One region of the Pontibacillus sp. HN14 genome, then DNA from elsewhere that is predicted to be linked to it. Evidence: predicted binding sites of a transcription regulator. Region 1 holds the regulator's gene; the other holds the start of a gene.

What was found. Region 1 encodes Rex, which represses fermentation and respiration genes when NADH is low (regulators of the CRP and FNR family bind a similar motif). Its sites were predicted from a motif close to TTGTGAAATATTTCACAA; they were not measured.
Region 2: cydD (thiol reductant ABC exporter subunit CydD) is a predicted target of Rex. The motif match lies at 1,823-1,840, and genes of this name have one in related genera.

What each region holds. Positions count from the first base shown of each region.
Region 1 covers NZ_JAJOLR010000010.1:1,447-9,292, reverse strand. The annotation lists gene LQ226_RS19660 (CPBP family intramembrane glutamic endopeptidase) at 1-606, shown strand, start outside; gene LQ226_RS19655 (YdiK family protein) at 614-814, shown strand; gene LQ226_RS19650 (hypothetical protein) at 849-1,343, shown strand; gene LQ226_RS19645 (MDR family MFS transporter) at 1,363-2,775, opposite strand; gene LQ226_RS19640 (redox-sensing transcriptional repressor Rex) at 2,918-3,595, opposite strand; gene LQ226_RS19635 (ABC-F family ATP-binding cassette domain-containing protein) at 3,893-5,827, shown strand; gene tsaD (tRNA (adenosine(37)-N6)-threonylcarbamoyltransferase complex transferase subunit TsaD) at 6,162-7,196, opposite strand; gene rimI (ribosomal protein S18-alanine N-acetyltransferase) at 7,196-7,642, opposite strand; gene tsaB (tRNA (adenosine(37)-N6)-threonylcarbamoyltransferase complex dimerization subunit type 1 TsaB) at 7,635-7,846, opposite strand, start outside.
Region 2 covers NZ_JAJOLR010000005.1:51,573-59,418, reverse strand. The annotation lists gene LQ226_RS15215 (hypothetical protein) at 1-106, opposite strand, end outside; gene LQ226_RS15210 (zinc-binding dehydrogenase) at 234-1,226, shown strand; gene LQ226_RS15205 (helix-turn-helix transcriptional regulator) at 1,391-1,606, shown strand; gene cydD (thiol reductant ABC exporter subunit CydD) at 1,879-3,612, shown strand; gene cydC (thiol reductant ABC exporter subunit CydC) at 3,609-5,321, shown strand; gene LQ226_RS15190 (sensor histidine kinase) at 5,429-7,180, shown strand; gene LQ226_RS15185 (LytR/AlgR family response regulator transcription factor) at 7,165-7,846, shown strand, end outside.

The DNA of each region.
Region 1 (7,846 bases):
GCCAATCCTCAAAACTGGCTGATCGGTTGGACGATCTTTTCCTTTGTAATCGGGCTTCTCATCATTACATTGATCCTAAAACCAGATATTAAAAATGATTTACGCCAGGATTATGAGATGGGAATTGGTTCTTATATTAAATGGGGACTCATCGGGATTCTGCTTGCTTTCTTTAGTCAATACCTGGCTACTGTGATTGAATCGCTTGTGTTTGGTGTAGATCCTATTTCAGAGAACACGCAAAACCTATCGGCGATCGCCAAAGCAGCACCGATCTTTATTCTCATTATTGCGATTGTGGCTCCGATTCTTGAAGAAATCATCTTCCGAAAGATTCTATTTGGCACATTACGTAAATATGCGAACTTCCTTATTTCAGCTCTTGTATCAGGCGGGATCTTCGGAATTGTACACGGTGAGCCAGAACACCTGCTGAAATATGCAGCCATGGGACTGGTCTTTGCCTTTCTTTATGAAAAGACACAGCGTATTATCGTGCCGATTATTACGCACGCTACCATGAACTCCCTCGTCATTATTGCGCAGATGACAGTAGACATGGAACAACTAGAGCAAAACGTGCAAACAATCCTGTTTGGAGGTTAATCCTATTATGAAAACTTCGCCATTCTTTATGGCATTCCTCTATTTTATTATGGGGATTTTGTTTACGTATATCGCCATACTTAGTGTAGAAGAGACAATTTGGAACTTAATTACGCTCATTTGCTCTTTCGTTGCGACAGTAAATTTCGCCGTCGCAATTCGACTTTTTATGCTCTATTTAAAGATGAATAAAAGCAACAAAAAATAAGCGGTCTCCCCATGCGGGGAAGCCGCTTATTTTAATGGAGCCATGTTCATCTCACCCATCATTTGCTACTATAGGTAAAAGGAATATTTTGTTAATAGGTGGTGGTTTCATCAATACTTTATTACAAGGCATCCTCAGTATGTTTCTTTTAGCAACTGGCTTCTGTATGGGGTTCATTGCGTTTGCTTACAAGACATTAATCATGTCAGACATCCCCATATCCTTTACAGTCTCTGAAGCTCTTTTCGCTCATGTATTGTTCTTAATCGCAACAGCCCTTATATGCATTTCTCTCTCCACCTTACCCAGCAACGCAGGAAGGGGAATGATAACAGGTTCACTCATCCTAACCATTCCGTTAAATCTTCTCCTTTTACCAACAAACCTACCAGGAGACAAAGTAGGCGTCGCTCTTTTACAACTAGCCCCTGTCCTACATGCTTGTTTCCTTTCAGCAGCAGGCATTTATCTGTTTATCGCCAATTGGAGAAAATCGATCGCCTCACAAAAAGAAAGGGCCATCCAGTGATGGCCCTTTCTTAATCCAATCAGGATTCGCCTTCCTCTTCAGAAGAACTGTCTGCTCCTTTCATAATAAAGGAGAATGGGATAGCTAACGCAATCACGACAGCTGATACTAGAAAGGCTTCATTCAGCGTCTGTAGCGTGGCTTCTGTCATATTAGCTTCACCCGCTGCAATGACCGCACGTCTTGTTTCGTAGTAGATCGAGAAGAATACGATACCGAAAGAAGACGTCATCTGTCTTAGTACGTTGTTCATCGCGGACCCCTGTGCGACAAGCTCATCTGGTATAGCATTCATACCAGCCGTTGTGGCCGGCATATTGCTGAGTCCCATACCGGCTCCGCGAACCGCGTTTAATAGAAGAATGAGCCAGTAAGGCGTCGACAGCTCCAGGAATCCGAGCGCTGTTGTAGCCGAAGCCATTACGAATAACCCAATCGGAATAACCGATTTCGGTCCTCTCTTATCAAGGATCCGTCCACCAATGGACATGGATACACCGCTTAGCGCTGCAGCCGGGAGAAAGAGAAGTCCGGTCATAATCTCACTTAAGCCGTATACGTTCTGAATGAGAAGCGGCAATAAGAAGATTCCTGAGAATAGCCCAATCGAAGCCGCTCCTGTCACGACAACAGACACGGCATAGGTCGGAACTTTAAAGACAGATAAGTTGAGCAGCGGTTGTTTCTTTCGGTTCTCCACCAGAACAAACGCCACAACAGAAAGAATCCCAACAACGATCAGGCTTATGTTACTAGCCGTTAGTAACGTCTCTAATTCCTTCCCTCTTCCAAGTGCAAAGAGAATTCCTCCGACACCAATCGTCACCAAAATAAAGCCAATGGTGTCGAATTTAAGAGAAGGATTTTTTTCCGTTTCGACTAAATATTTAGAAGATAAAATAATACCAATCAGTCCAAAAGGAATATTAAATAAGAATAAAAAAGGCCAATCAAAAAACTGAATAATGACGCCACCTACCGTTGGACCTATGGCAGGTGCAACCATCGCAGCAACCCCATATACACCAACAGCCAGTCCTCGCTCGTGCTTTGGAAAGGCATTAAAGATCAGCGCCATGGCAATAGGCATCATTAAACCACCGGCAACCCCTTGTACAGCCCGTGATAGAATAACGAGGCTCAGGGTAGGCGATAAAGACCCCGATACAGAACCGATTAAGAAGATCACAAGACCTGTTACATACACTTTCTTCTTTCCGAAACGGTCCCCAAGAAAACCGGTTAACGGCATCGTCATCCCCATGGCTACCATAAAGATCGTGAGCATCCACCCTACACTTACAGCATCAGCATCGAATATCTCCATAAAGCGCGGAAGCGTCGGATTCAGCATGCTGTTGTTTAAAATGACTGTAAATGTTCCAAATAAGACGGATACAACGACGAGCCATTTACTTGATAATTTGCTCATGCTGCGTCCCTTCTTTCATTTCAGATTCTTTCGATGTTCGAACTATTTTCTACTATATCACATATCCCGATCCTCAAAACCAATTCGACCTTATTGAAAGCAGACTACAATTAAATAGGAAAACAAGCACAAAAAAAGAGGCTTATTCAGCCCCTTTTGGTTCCTCTTCTGATGCCTCTTCATGATCGAGAGGATAATGTTTTAGAAAGTATGCTAGTGCCTGCAACTCTACAGCCAGATCTATGTGGTGGACACGTATTCCCTCTGGAACGGATATACGCGCTGGTGTGAAGTTTAAGACACCAATGATCCCCGCCTCAACAAGGCGATCAGCAATTCTTTGGGCTTCGTTGGCCGGAACAGTTAAGATCGCAACAGAGATCCCATCTGAGAGGTGCTCTTCTAGTTGATCAATATGGTAGACCGGTACACCACCTATATCGTTCCCGACTTTCTCTTCCTGCGCATCAAAAGCCATCTCAATCTTTGTATTGTTGTTCTTAGTGAAATTATAATGTAAAAAGGCGGTCCCTAAATTCCCAACACCAATTAAGGCGACTCGTGTCACCTCGTCTTGGTCCAGGGTCTTACGGAAGAATGTAAGTAAGTAGTTCACATTATAGCCGTATCCTTTCTTCCCTAATGCCCCGAAGTACGAAAAGTCACGGCGAATAGTAGCCGAATCAACCTTAACGGCTTCACTCAACTCTTTAGATGATACTCTTTGTTTACCTTGACTGTGAAGGTTATTAATAAAGCGATAATATAAGGGCAGTCGCTTAGCTGTCGCTTGTGGTATTTTTGCCTGGTCTAGCTCCATCTCTTATCCCCCTCATTTCATACCGTAACAAGTGTAGCTATTCCATATAGGCCACACCGTTAACGCTTCCATTTTCTATAACCACTACTGCAGGATCATGTGGAATCATCCTTGTTATAAAAATCTCGCGTATTTTATTTCTTGTTTCTCTGATGGATTGTCCTTATTAATTGTAAAGAAATGTTTCTAATTTCACAAACATCCCGACCACAACCAATAACCCTTATCCCCTCAACGTACGAACCTTGCTTCACACGCGTTCCGTAAGATACACTTAACTCATTGAGGTGAACGATCATGATTCTTATGCAAATGAATAATATTACAAAACGCTTCGGCGCTGATCTTATTCTATCGAATATTAAATTAGAAGTACACACCAATGACAGAATTGCCATTGTTGGCCGTAATGGAGCAGGAAAATCGACCTTGCTCAAAATTATGGCAGGAGAGCTTTCATATGAAGAAGGTGAGCTCCATAAACCGAAAGAAGCAACACTGGGGTATTTAGAGCAGCACACCGGACTCGAATCCGACAAAAGCATATGGGATGAAATGATCGCCGTGTTCGATCATCTGAAAGCCATGGAGAAACAGCTCCGCCAAATGGAAGAACAAATGGCGAATCCAGATTTGATCAATGATCATGAACAATACCAGAAGCTTTTAAAAGACTATGACGAACTCCAGCTCCGATTTAAAACGGACGGAGGCTACCGATATGAGGCTGACGTAAAAGCTGTCCTGAATGGGCTGAACTTTGGAGATTTCGATTTATCCACACCAATCGCAACGCTTAGTGGTGGTCAGAAGACAAGGCTTGCGTTAGGTAAACTCTTACTATCAAAACCTGATATCCTCGTGCTGGACGAGCCAACGAACCACTTAGACATCGATACGTTGAATTGGTTAGAGCAGTATTTGCAGGGCTATCCAGGTGCCGTTGTCATCGTCTCCCACGACCGCTACTTCCTTGATAAAGTGGTCAATGTCGTGTATGAGATCTCCTATCAATCTTCTGAGAAATTCCACGGCAACTACAGCAAGTACCTTGATGCGAAAGCTGCCAATTATGAACGCGATCTGAAACAGTTTGAGAAACAACAAACGGAAATGAAACGGATGGAAGATTTCATCCAAAAAAATATGGCCCGAGCTTCCACAAGCAAACGAGCCCAAAGCAAACAGAAACAACTCGAGAAGATGGAAAAGGTGGATAAGCCTAAAGGCGATCAAAAGTCAGCTAAGTTCTCCTTCGACATCAACAGAAGAAGCGGTAATGATGTATTGAAAGTCCGTGACCTTTCTTTCCAATACGAGGAAAGTCAAAAGCCTGTCTTTGAACATGTATCCTTTGACGTAAACCGGACAGAGCGTCTTGCCCTTGTCGGACCAAACGGTGTTGGTAAAACAACGCTTCTAAAGAACATTATTGAGAAGTTCTCCCCTACAGGTGGTACGATTCAATACGGAACGAACTTGCAGATTGGCTATTATGACCAGGAACAGGCGCAGCTCAATTCTACCAAGACTGTCCTTCATGAACTATGGGATGAATACCCGTTAATGGATGAGAAGGATATCCGTACCGTGCTTGGAAACTTCCTCTTCACAGGAGACGACGTTTTAAAGACCGTTAACTCATTAAGTGGCGGAGAAAAAGCGAGAATCGCACTGGCGAAGTTGATGCTTGAGAAATCAAACTTCCTTGTATTGGATGAGCCAACGAACCACTTAGATTTAGATAGTAAAGAAGTGCTTGAAGCGGCTCTAATGGATTACCCAGGAACGATTCTATTTGTCTCCCACGACCGTTACTTTATTAACCGTATCGCTACACAAGTGTTAGAGCTAAACGGAACAGATACAAAGCTTTACCTTGGAGACTACGATTACTATTTAGATAAAAAGCAAGAAGCCAGGGACATCGCTGAATATGAAGCACAGCAAAACCCTACACAAGAGAAAGAAGCTAAAGACTCTAAGAATCAATTCCAACAGAATAAGGCTGAACAGCGAGAAGCCAGAAAGCGCAAACGCCGAATTGAGGAAATTGAACAAGAAATCGTAGAATTAGAAGAAGTGATTGAACAAAATGATGCCTTACTCTGCGAACCAGAGATCTATCAGGATCATGAGAAATCACTCGAACTAACTGAATCCAATTCGAACTCAAAATCAAAGATTGAATCGTTAATGGAAGAATGGGAACAACTCCATGATGAAGAATAACTAAGAGAGGATATCCACAGGATATCCTCTCTTTTTGGAGCGCTTTCATACCATTTGTCGAATCACGCGACTATCCCCATTTATATCCACAGCCTTTTTCCTTACAAATACAGTTTTTCACAGATTTATACACATAATCCACAGAATTACAACGAGTTATCCACAGTTGTTATGCACATACCAATATTTACTATGACAGCGTTCTACAAATTTTATGCACAGCTTGTTTTTAACCTGTGGAAAACGTTTACTTATGCACATTTATTTAAACTTTCAGACCTTTTCTCCACAACAAAAGCGAAACCGATACTTGGTTTCGCTTTTACCTTGTGTATTACTTTGTAATAGAACGTTTCGCATATCGCTCTAACGATAAAGATGGATTGCCGTTTAAATCCCATCCGGCGCGGTGACCTTGATTAAAAGCAACCGTTCCGGCAGCGGCGATCATAGCTGCATTATCGGTACATAAGTGAAGAGGCGGAATTAACAATTCCAGTTCTTCCTCCTCGCCAAACTTCTCTTCAAGGCGAGCACGCAGTCCTTTATTGGCAGCAACTCCGCCAGCCACAATAACTTGCTTCACACCATATTGCTTAGCTGCTTTATAGGCTTTTGTGGATAACACATCAACGACGCTTTCCTGAAAGCTTGCAGCAATATCTTCTTGCTTTAGTTCTATTCCCTTTTGTTTCGCATTGTGCAACGTGTTAATAACCGATGACTTGAGTCCACTGAAGCTAAAGTCAAAAGAATCGTTCTCAAGCCAAGCACGTGGGAAGTCGATCGTCACTTCTCCCTCGTGTGCGAGTCGGTCAATATGAGGTCCTCCTGGATAAGGTAGCTTTAGCGTTCGGGCTACTTTATCATAGGCCTCCCCTGCAGCATCATCCCGTGTTTCTCCAATGACTTCAAACGACCCATGTTCTTTCATTAGAATAAGTTCAGTATGTCCGCCTGAAACAACTAAAGAAAGGAGCGGAAACTGAAACTCTTTCATAAGACGATTCGCATAGATATGACCTGCGATATGCTGAACCCCAACAAGAGGCTTTTGATACGCAAAGGCTAACGCCTTAGCTGCGTTTACACCCACTAATAAAGCACCGACTAAGCCAGGTCCTTCTGTAACGGCAATCGCGTCGATGTCTTCCATACGCATATCGGCTTTCTCCAGAGCCTCTTCTAATACAAGGGTCACTTGTTCTACGTGGTGACGAGATGCAATTTCAGGCACAACACCACCAAAGCGCTTATGACTCTCAATTTGGGAAGCAACGACATTAGCAATCAGCTCAGTCCCATTCTTCACAATCGCCACAGCTGTCTCATCACAGCTTGTCTCAATTCCTAAAATGTATTGATCCATTATAATTTCACCCACATAACTACAGCATCCTCTTGATTATCTGTATAATAATTTTTCCGAATCCCTCCAGGGACAAGACCAAACTTACGGTACAATCGTTGAGCCACGATATTCGAAACTCTTACCTCGAGAGAAAGCTGCATGGCTCCAACTAAACGCGCCTTTTCCATGACAACCTGAAACAAGGATTCCCCTAACTTTTTCCCTCTGTATTCAGGCAAGATCGCAATATTCGTAATATGAGCTTCATCTATAATAACCCACAAGCCACAATAGCCAACGAGTTCGCCATCGAATTCTAGCACGAAATACGTAGCGTATGGATTATCCTGAAGCTCATGCTCAAACGCATCACGAGTCCAAGGAGTGGCAAAGCACGCTTTCTCTAATTCAAGAACCGTATCGATATCTTCTTCAGTCATTTGACGAACAATCACTTTAGTCACTTGGCTGATGCCCCTTTTGGCTCTCAAGCCATTTGGACTCAGCTTCTGCTAAACGAAGATAATTTGGGGTTAAGGCATGAATAGGCGTCGTCTCCTTCTTCAGAGCGATATGAGCCAACATTCCTGCACTTGGTAAATGAACAGGCAAGGAAGAGAAAACAGCCTGTTCTCCTAATACTTCTCGAATCTTCTCTTGATGGATCG
Region 2 (7,846 bases), on a different contig from region 1:
TTTTCCGATCTGTTTTTTTAGCTTGGTCGATAAATTGCTCGTGGAGAGAGGAATGCTCTTCTTTATCTTTTCTTTTCAATGTTTCTGTTTCTTTTTTGCCATCCATAAGATCACCTCCGTTGTGGGATTAGATTTTGTTGTTTTGTAAAAAGTATGAAGGGAAATGATGTTTGGAAGTCTGAAAAATTGTTATGATAAAGAAACGAACGGATATTAGAGAAGGAGTGAATGGAATGAGAGCTATTATACATAAAGAAATTGAAGGATTAGATGGTTTACATCACGAAGAGTGTGACGCACCAGGAGTCGAAAAAGGGAAGGTGAAGGTCCAGTTGAAAACAGCTGGCTTAAATAGACGCGATCTTGCTGTGACAAATCGACATAAGGTGGAGCAGCCTCCCCTTATTTTAGGCTCAGATGGAGCTGGCATCATTGCAGAGGTAGGCGAAGGTGTCACAGGCTGGAACGTTGGGGATGAGGTTGTCATCAATCCTGGTTTAGGATGGAAGCATAACAGCGATGCGCCACCCCAAGGCTTTGAAATACTGGGTTTACCTGATGATGGTACGTTTGCAGAGTATATCGTTTTACAAGAAGAGAACATTGAGAAGAAGCCATCTCACTTAACTTGGGAACAAGCTGGTGTCCTACCTCTCGCTGCACTAACCGCTTATCGCGTATTGTTTACAAGAGCGAAGATTAAAGAAGGAGATACCATTTTACTTCCGGGGATTGGGAGCGGCGTTTTAACGTTTGCATTGAAATTCGCAAAAGCAGCTGGTGCAAAGGTAATTGTCACTTCACGCAGTGAGGAAAAGCTCGAGACGGCAAAAGAGCTAGGGGCTGATCTGGCTATTCCGACTCTTTCTGATTGGGAAGAAGAACTCGCAGAAGAACAAGTCGATGTCGTTGTAGAGAGTATTGGTCAAGCAACGTTTGAGAAATCCCTTGGTGTCGTAAGAAGAGGGGGGACGGTTGTGACATTTGGTGCAACGACAGAAGATAAAGTAGAAATTGATATTCGTAAATTCTTCTATGGCCAATACAATCTTCTAGGCTCTACAATGGGAAGCCGTGAAGAATTTCAAGACATGCTTTCTTTCATAACGGACCATAGCATAACACCTGAAGTAGATAAAATGTTCGCCCTTTCCGATTACCAAGATGCATTTGCTTACATTAGAGATTCGAAAAACTTCGGAAAGATCGGTTTTACAATTAGCTAATAGAACAAGAGGAGGTTCGTATACCTTCTGAATAAGAGCATGGAATGGACACTCATTTCATGCTCTTTATTTGTGTACGTGATTCTTCTGGTAGAAGGTTTGACCCAAAAGACTGTTGTCGCGTAAACTGAATGTAAAGCAGGCTTAACCACAAAGGTGATGACATGAAAAATTTAATAAGAGAAAAACGGACGGAAAAGAAAATCACACAAGAAGATCTATCTATTCAACTCCAGGTCTCAAGACAGACGGTCATTTCTTTAGAGAAAGGGAAATATAAACCTTCTCTCATCCTGGCTCATAAGTTAGCTCAAGTATTTGACTGTTCTATTGAAGACTTATTTATATTTGAAGGAGAAGAGAATATTCAATCAACATAAATGCAGGAGTTATTCTTGCTTTAGCAAGGTAAAGGGTGTCTGGCACCCTTTACCTTACTAAAGTGATTTTATCCCTATCTTCACTTCTTTTGTTATCGAATGAATAGTTCATGTGCCGTTAATAAACACTAATGGAACAATAAGACTATTTTTACTATAAAAATAGGCAAAATTCATGCATAAAGATGATATTTCTTTTATAATACAGATAACTATATGTGAAATCATTCACAATCATCCTAAATGGAAAGCTTTAAGGAGACAGGATCGCTATGAATGTATTAAAACAACATGCCAGGAAACAAAAAGCTACCAGATTTCTGCTTATTGTTTCTTCTCTTCTATTAGGGGTCACGGTCATTGCACAAGCATTGCTGTTTGTATCCATTGTAGACCATATATTTCTTAAGGGAGCACAATTTGAAGAAGTTATCCCTGATCTAATAAGCTTATTGTTCGTGTTGGTTGCTCGTTCAGCTTTGACGTATTGGAATGGGCGAGCAGGGGTCAAAATGGCTTCGAGGGTAAAAGAGCATTTCAGGTCACAACTTGTTTCTAAGTTTTCAAAGAATCCTCTACAAGCATCTATGAGGGGCCAGTCGGGGCATAAAGTAAGCACTGTAATGGACGCTGTTGATGAGATTGATGGCTATTTCAGCCAATATATTCCTCAGGTTATTCAAACGTCTATTGTACCGATTATGATTCTTGTTGTTGTATCAATGGAGCATTTCTATTCGGGCCTGATTATGATGATTACTGCACCATTTATTCCCTTGTTCTATATCATTATTGGGATTATGACAAAGAAGAAGTCAGAAGAGCAGTTGGACAAAATGGCGATCTTCTCAGGACGCTTTCTCGATACACTCCAAGGTCTGACTACCTTGAAACTTTTCGGTCGAGCTCGTTATCAAAAAGAGCTGATTGAGGGTAGCAGTTTAGATTTCAGGGACGCGACCATGGAAGTGCTAAAGATCGCATTTGTTTCTTCTCTAATGTTAGAACTGATTTCAATGTTAAGTATAGGGTTGATTGCACTTGAAATAGGTTTGAGACTCGTCTTGTTTCAATCTATTACTTTCTCCACGGCCTTTTTTGTTCTTATATTGGCGCCCGAGTTTTATCTGTTTCTTAAAAACTTAGGCCAGGCCTTTCATACAGGAAGAGGGAGTGCCGGAGCAGCCCAGAAGATTTCAGACGTCTTAAATACAGAAGACCATCCTGTTCAATGGGGGAATGATTCTATCCAGAATCAAGAGGAACCTCCTTCTATTCGATTAGAAGGTGTTCACTTTTCATATGAAGCAGAAGGGTTTGCATTAAAGGATATTAACATAACCTTACCTCCTTATAGTCAGACTGCTATTGTAGGAAAAAGCGGATCAGGAAAGACGACTCTTCTTCATGTACTAGCAGGGCTCGTGCCGGTCTCTGAAGGGTCCATTTTAGTGGATGGCCATAAACGCTCAGAACTAAAAGAAGAGGAGTGGTTTGATCAGATTAGTTATATATCTCAGAGTCCTTACCTCTTTTCCGGTACAATTGCAGACAATATAGCTGTTGGTAAGAAGGAAGAGGTTTCAAGGGAAGCTATCGAGAAAGCTGCTGAAAAAGCAGGCATTGCTCCCCTTGTGAAATCACTCGAACATGGATATGATACCCCGGTTGGAGAAGGTGGTCGGGGGTTGTCAGGAGGAGAGAAACAACGTCTGGCTATTGCTCGAGCTTTCTTAAAACAACCCACTATCATTTTATTTGATGAACCTACAACTGGATTAGATTTGCAGACGGAGAAAATTTTACAAACCTCCATACAGGAACTTAGCCAAAACGCCACAGTCATTACGGTTGCTCATCGCCTCCATACGATTAAGCATGCGGATCAGATCTTGTATATGGAAGACGGAAGGGTTCTAGAGCAAGGAACTCATACAAATCTCATCGAAGCAAATCCTCACTACCGGAACATGGTGAGGACGCAACAAGGAGGTATGGCAACGTGAATGAACTGAGAGCGGTTGTGAAGGATATGATGGTAGAGAAGAGGGATATCTATTTATCGGTGTTGTTTGGCTTTTTAGCAGGCATTACAGCTGTTGCTTTATTTGCCTCAAGCGGTTACTTGATTTCGAAAGCTGCCTTGCTGCCACCGATCTATACGTTATCTCTCATGATTGCTTTTTTGAAAATTATGGGGTTTGCTCGTGCCTTTGGGCGTTATTTGGAACGTCTCTATTCCCACAGAGCTACATTCACCATGCTAAGTCAGCTGCGGGTCAATTTTTATGAGAAACTAGAGCCATTGGCGCCAAAGATTTTTCATAAATATCGATCAGGAGACCTTTTATCAAGGATTGTTAGCGATATTGACCGGTTGCAAAATTTCTTTTTACGGGTTTATTATCCACCAATTGTGCTCGGATTGATTTTCTTCGCAACGATTCTTTTTACAGTCTTTTACTCCATCACCGTGGCGTTATTATTGCTGTTTGGCTTGTTTCTGACAGGGGTCATTCTCCCGGCATGGTTTGCTTTTAAGCAACGAAGAATCGAAGTCCGATTACGTGAAGAACGAGGTGCTTTGTCTAGTGAAGTGACCGAATTCTTATATGGATTTATGGATTTAAAGCTTTATCAGCAACTCGATGCGAAAGAGAAGGAGTTAGAAGAAGCATCTGTTCGTTATATTGATGAGCAGGAGAAAGAAGGCAAGATGGCCTCGTATCATCAGTCATTAAATAGTATGGTGACACTCCTGGTATCATGGCTTGTTATTGCATTTGGAGCTTATCTGGTGGCAAATAATCAATTAGATGGCGTATTCTTAGCAATGCTCATCATGATTTCATTAACGGTATTTGAAAATGCTGTACCAATGGCATTAGTTCCTGCTCACTTTGAAGATAGTCGTAGGGCAGCCAAGCGCCTTCACGAAGTTGTCCAGGATGAGGAAGAACAAGTAGAGGTAACGAGTAGTTTGCCTGTAGACCAAGCATTTTCAATCGACTTAAAAGGCGTATCGTTCTCTTTCCCTGGAGAGGAAAGAGATTCTTTGAAGGATGTGACCCTTCACATTCCAGCAGGTTCAAAGACGGCGATCGTGGGTGCTAGTGGATCTGGGAAATCTACTCTATTTCAATTGCTGTTGAAGTTTTACAACCCTGCAAGTGGATCGATTTTATTTAATGAGACCCCACAACATGAAGTTAGTCAAGAAGACATCTGGGCACGTACCAATGTGGTTCAGCAAGAGAATCACTACTTTTACGGAACCATACGGGATAACCTTCAGATCGCAGACGAGCATGCTGGAGATGATAGACTTTATGAAGTTCTGACCCATGTGGACTTGAGTCATTTTGACTTGGATCAGTCAGTTCTTGAAAAGGGAGAGAACTTATCTGGCGGGGAAAAACAGCGTCTGGCAATTGCGAGAGCGTTGTTAAAAGACGAATCGTTATGGTTGCTCGACGAACCGACTTCCTCTCTTGACGCTGTTACTGAACAACATATATATGAGCACGTATTCCAAAGAGCAAAGCACGATACCCTCATTCTTATTAGTCACAGACTAATGGGGCTTGAGAAGATGGATCAAATTATTGTGCTTGACCAAGGCGAAGTCGTAGAATCAGGTTCTTACCAGGAATTAATGAGGCATGAGGGGTATTTTTATAGAATGAAACAAATCGAAAAAGAAGTGCTTGTATAAACTTTTGGAGCAGCTTGAGCATCTTATTAGGGATCTTAAGCTGCTTTTTCTATGCGTTAAGAGTCGTGCTACAATGAGTTTATTAAACAACGGGGAGGAGGGGGAGCGTGCTTGAGTTATTTCTGCCAATGTTAGAAAGATTGGGCATTATTGTTACAGTAGCCTTTGTGATTACGAGGTTTCGCTTTTTTAGAGAGTTGGTTGATAAGAAGACTCTTACCTCGAAGCAGCGGTATGTTGCTATTGGTTTTTTTGGTCTATTTGGCATTATTGGAACTTATACAGGGATTACCTATGATACGTTATCGTTTGAGTACGGTTCGTTTGCTTATAAATTAAGTGGGGAAGAAGCGATTGCCAACTCCAGGGTAATCGGTATTGTCGCCGCTGGATTATTTGGTGGATATCGAATTGGAGTTGGAGCAGGTTTAATTGCGGGTCTTCACCGATTTTCATTAGGCGGATTTACAGGATTGGCATGTGGTATTTCAGCTGTTATAGCAGGTTTACTTGCGGGAGCTTTTCATAAGAAGGATAAATCTCTCCGTTTGAAAACAGCTTTATTCGTAGGCGCATTAGCTGAGACTGTTCAAATGGTTGTTATTTTAGTGATGTCAAAGCCATTTACCCAGGCATTTGAACTGGTTCAAGAAATTGGTGTGCCTATGATAGTTGCCAATGGGGTAGGCTCAGCCCTTTTCTTACTCATTATAAGAAATGTTTTACATGAAGAAGAAAAAGTGGGGGCGCTTCAGGCTCAGAAGGCCTTGACCCTAGCTGAGTCAACCATTGCCTATATGCGAAGGGGGTTAAATGAAACGTCTGCTAAACGTACGTGTGAAATCATCTTTAAGGAAGTGGATGTTAGTGCCATATCAATGACAAATCATGAAGTGATCTTGGCCCATGTAGGACTGGCTGATGATCATCATAAATCGGGGGAAGTTATTCAGACATCAGCTACGAGGGAAGTGATTCATACGGGTACGAGACTGATTGTGAAGCATGAAGATATCCATTGCACAAAAGCCAACTGTCCTCTTGGGGCTGCTATTATTGCTCCTTTAAAGAGAAAGAATGAAGTGGTAGGCACACTTAAATTCTACGTAAGATCGGAGAAAGAAATTTCCAATGTGATACTTGAGTTAATTCAAGGTCTTAGTGCTCTACTTGGGCAACAGTTAGAAATTGCAGAGGCTGAGAAAGCTCAGGAATTGGCCCGAGAGGCTGAGGTCAAAGCATTACAAGCTCAAGTAAATCCTCATTTTTTATTTAACTCGTTAAATGTAATTGTTTCGCTAATAAGAACAGAACCTAAAAGGGCTCGTGCAGTCTTAATTGCTTTATCGAAATATTTCAGACAGAATTTGAGTGCTACAACTCGGAAGTGGATTACATTAGAAGAAGAGATTCACCATGTGAAAGCCTACTTATTAGTTGAGGAAACACGTTTTGTGGATCATCTTCACGTGGAGTATGAGGTAGATGAGGAAGCACTAAAGGAACGGATCGCCCCTTTGACCTTACAGCCATTAGTTGAAAACTGTATGAAACATGGAGTGAAAGAACAAGACGGACAAACGGAAATACGTGTAGCCGTTCAGAAGAAATCACAGGGGGTCCTTGTTTCTGTAACAGATAATGGACCAGGAATTGCTCCTGAAAGGCTGAAGAGTCTTGGTAAGATTCAAGTGGAGTCTGAAAAAGGAACTGGGCTTGGTTTATATAATGTGAATGAGCGACTCGTCCATATGCACGGGGAAGCAGCTTGCTTACACATCGAGAGTGTACTAGGAGAAGGAACAACGATTTCTTTTTTACTTCCTAGGAAGGAGGAAGCGAATTGGGTAAACGTATAACGGCTGTAGTTGTAGATGATGAACGGTTTAGCCGCGAGGAACTGATTTATTTATTAAAAGAGCATGAACGTATTGAAATTATTGGAGAGGCTGATTCAGGCGAAGATGCGGTGATGAAAGCTCTTCAGTTGCAGCCTGACGTATTGTTTTTGGATATTGAAATGCCGAAAATGAATGGACTTGAGGTAGCTGAGTCACTCCAGGAATTAAAGAAAGTACCGGATATTGTATTTGCTACAGCTTATCCGGATTTTGCTGTTGAAGCCTTTCGACATGAAGCGGTTGATTATATACTGAAACCATTTGAAGAGGAACCAATTCGTGAGACAGTCGATCGTCTAGAACGAAGGCTCTTAAATGAAGGCAGTGCAGAAAAAGGAACAATTCCATCAAAGCTCGCTGTGGAGGAAGAAGAAGAAATTACGTACCTAACACCGTCTGAAATTATGTATGTGTACCGGGATGGACGTGTAACCAAAATTGTAGACCAAACCCGTACTTATGAAACGAAGCGTTCTTTAAAAGAAGTGGAACAAAGACTTGAACCATTTTCGTTCTTTCGGATCCATAAGAGCTATCTCGTTAACCTACAGTATGTTAAACGACTAGTGCCCTGGTTTAATGGTGCCTATCATCTTGAGCTAAGAGGGAGAGATGAACAACTGT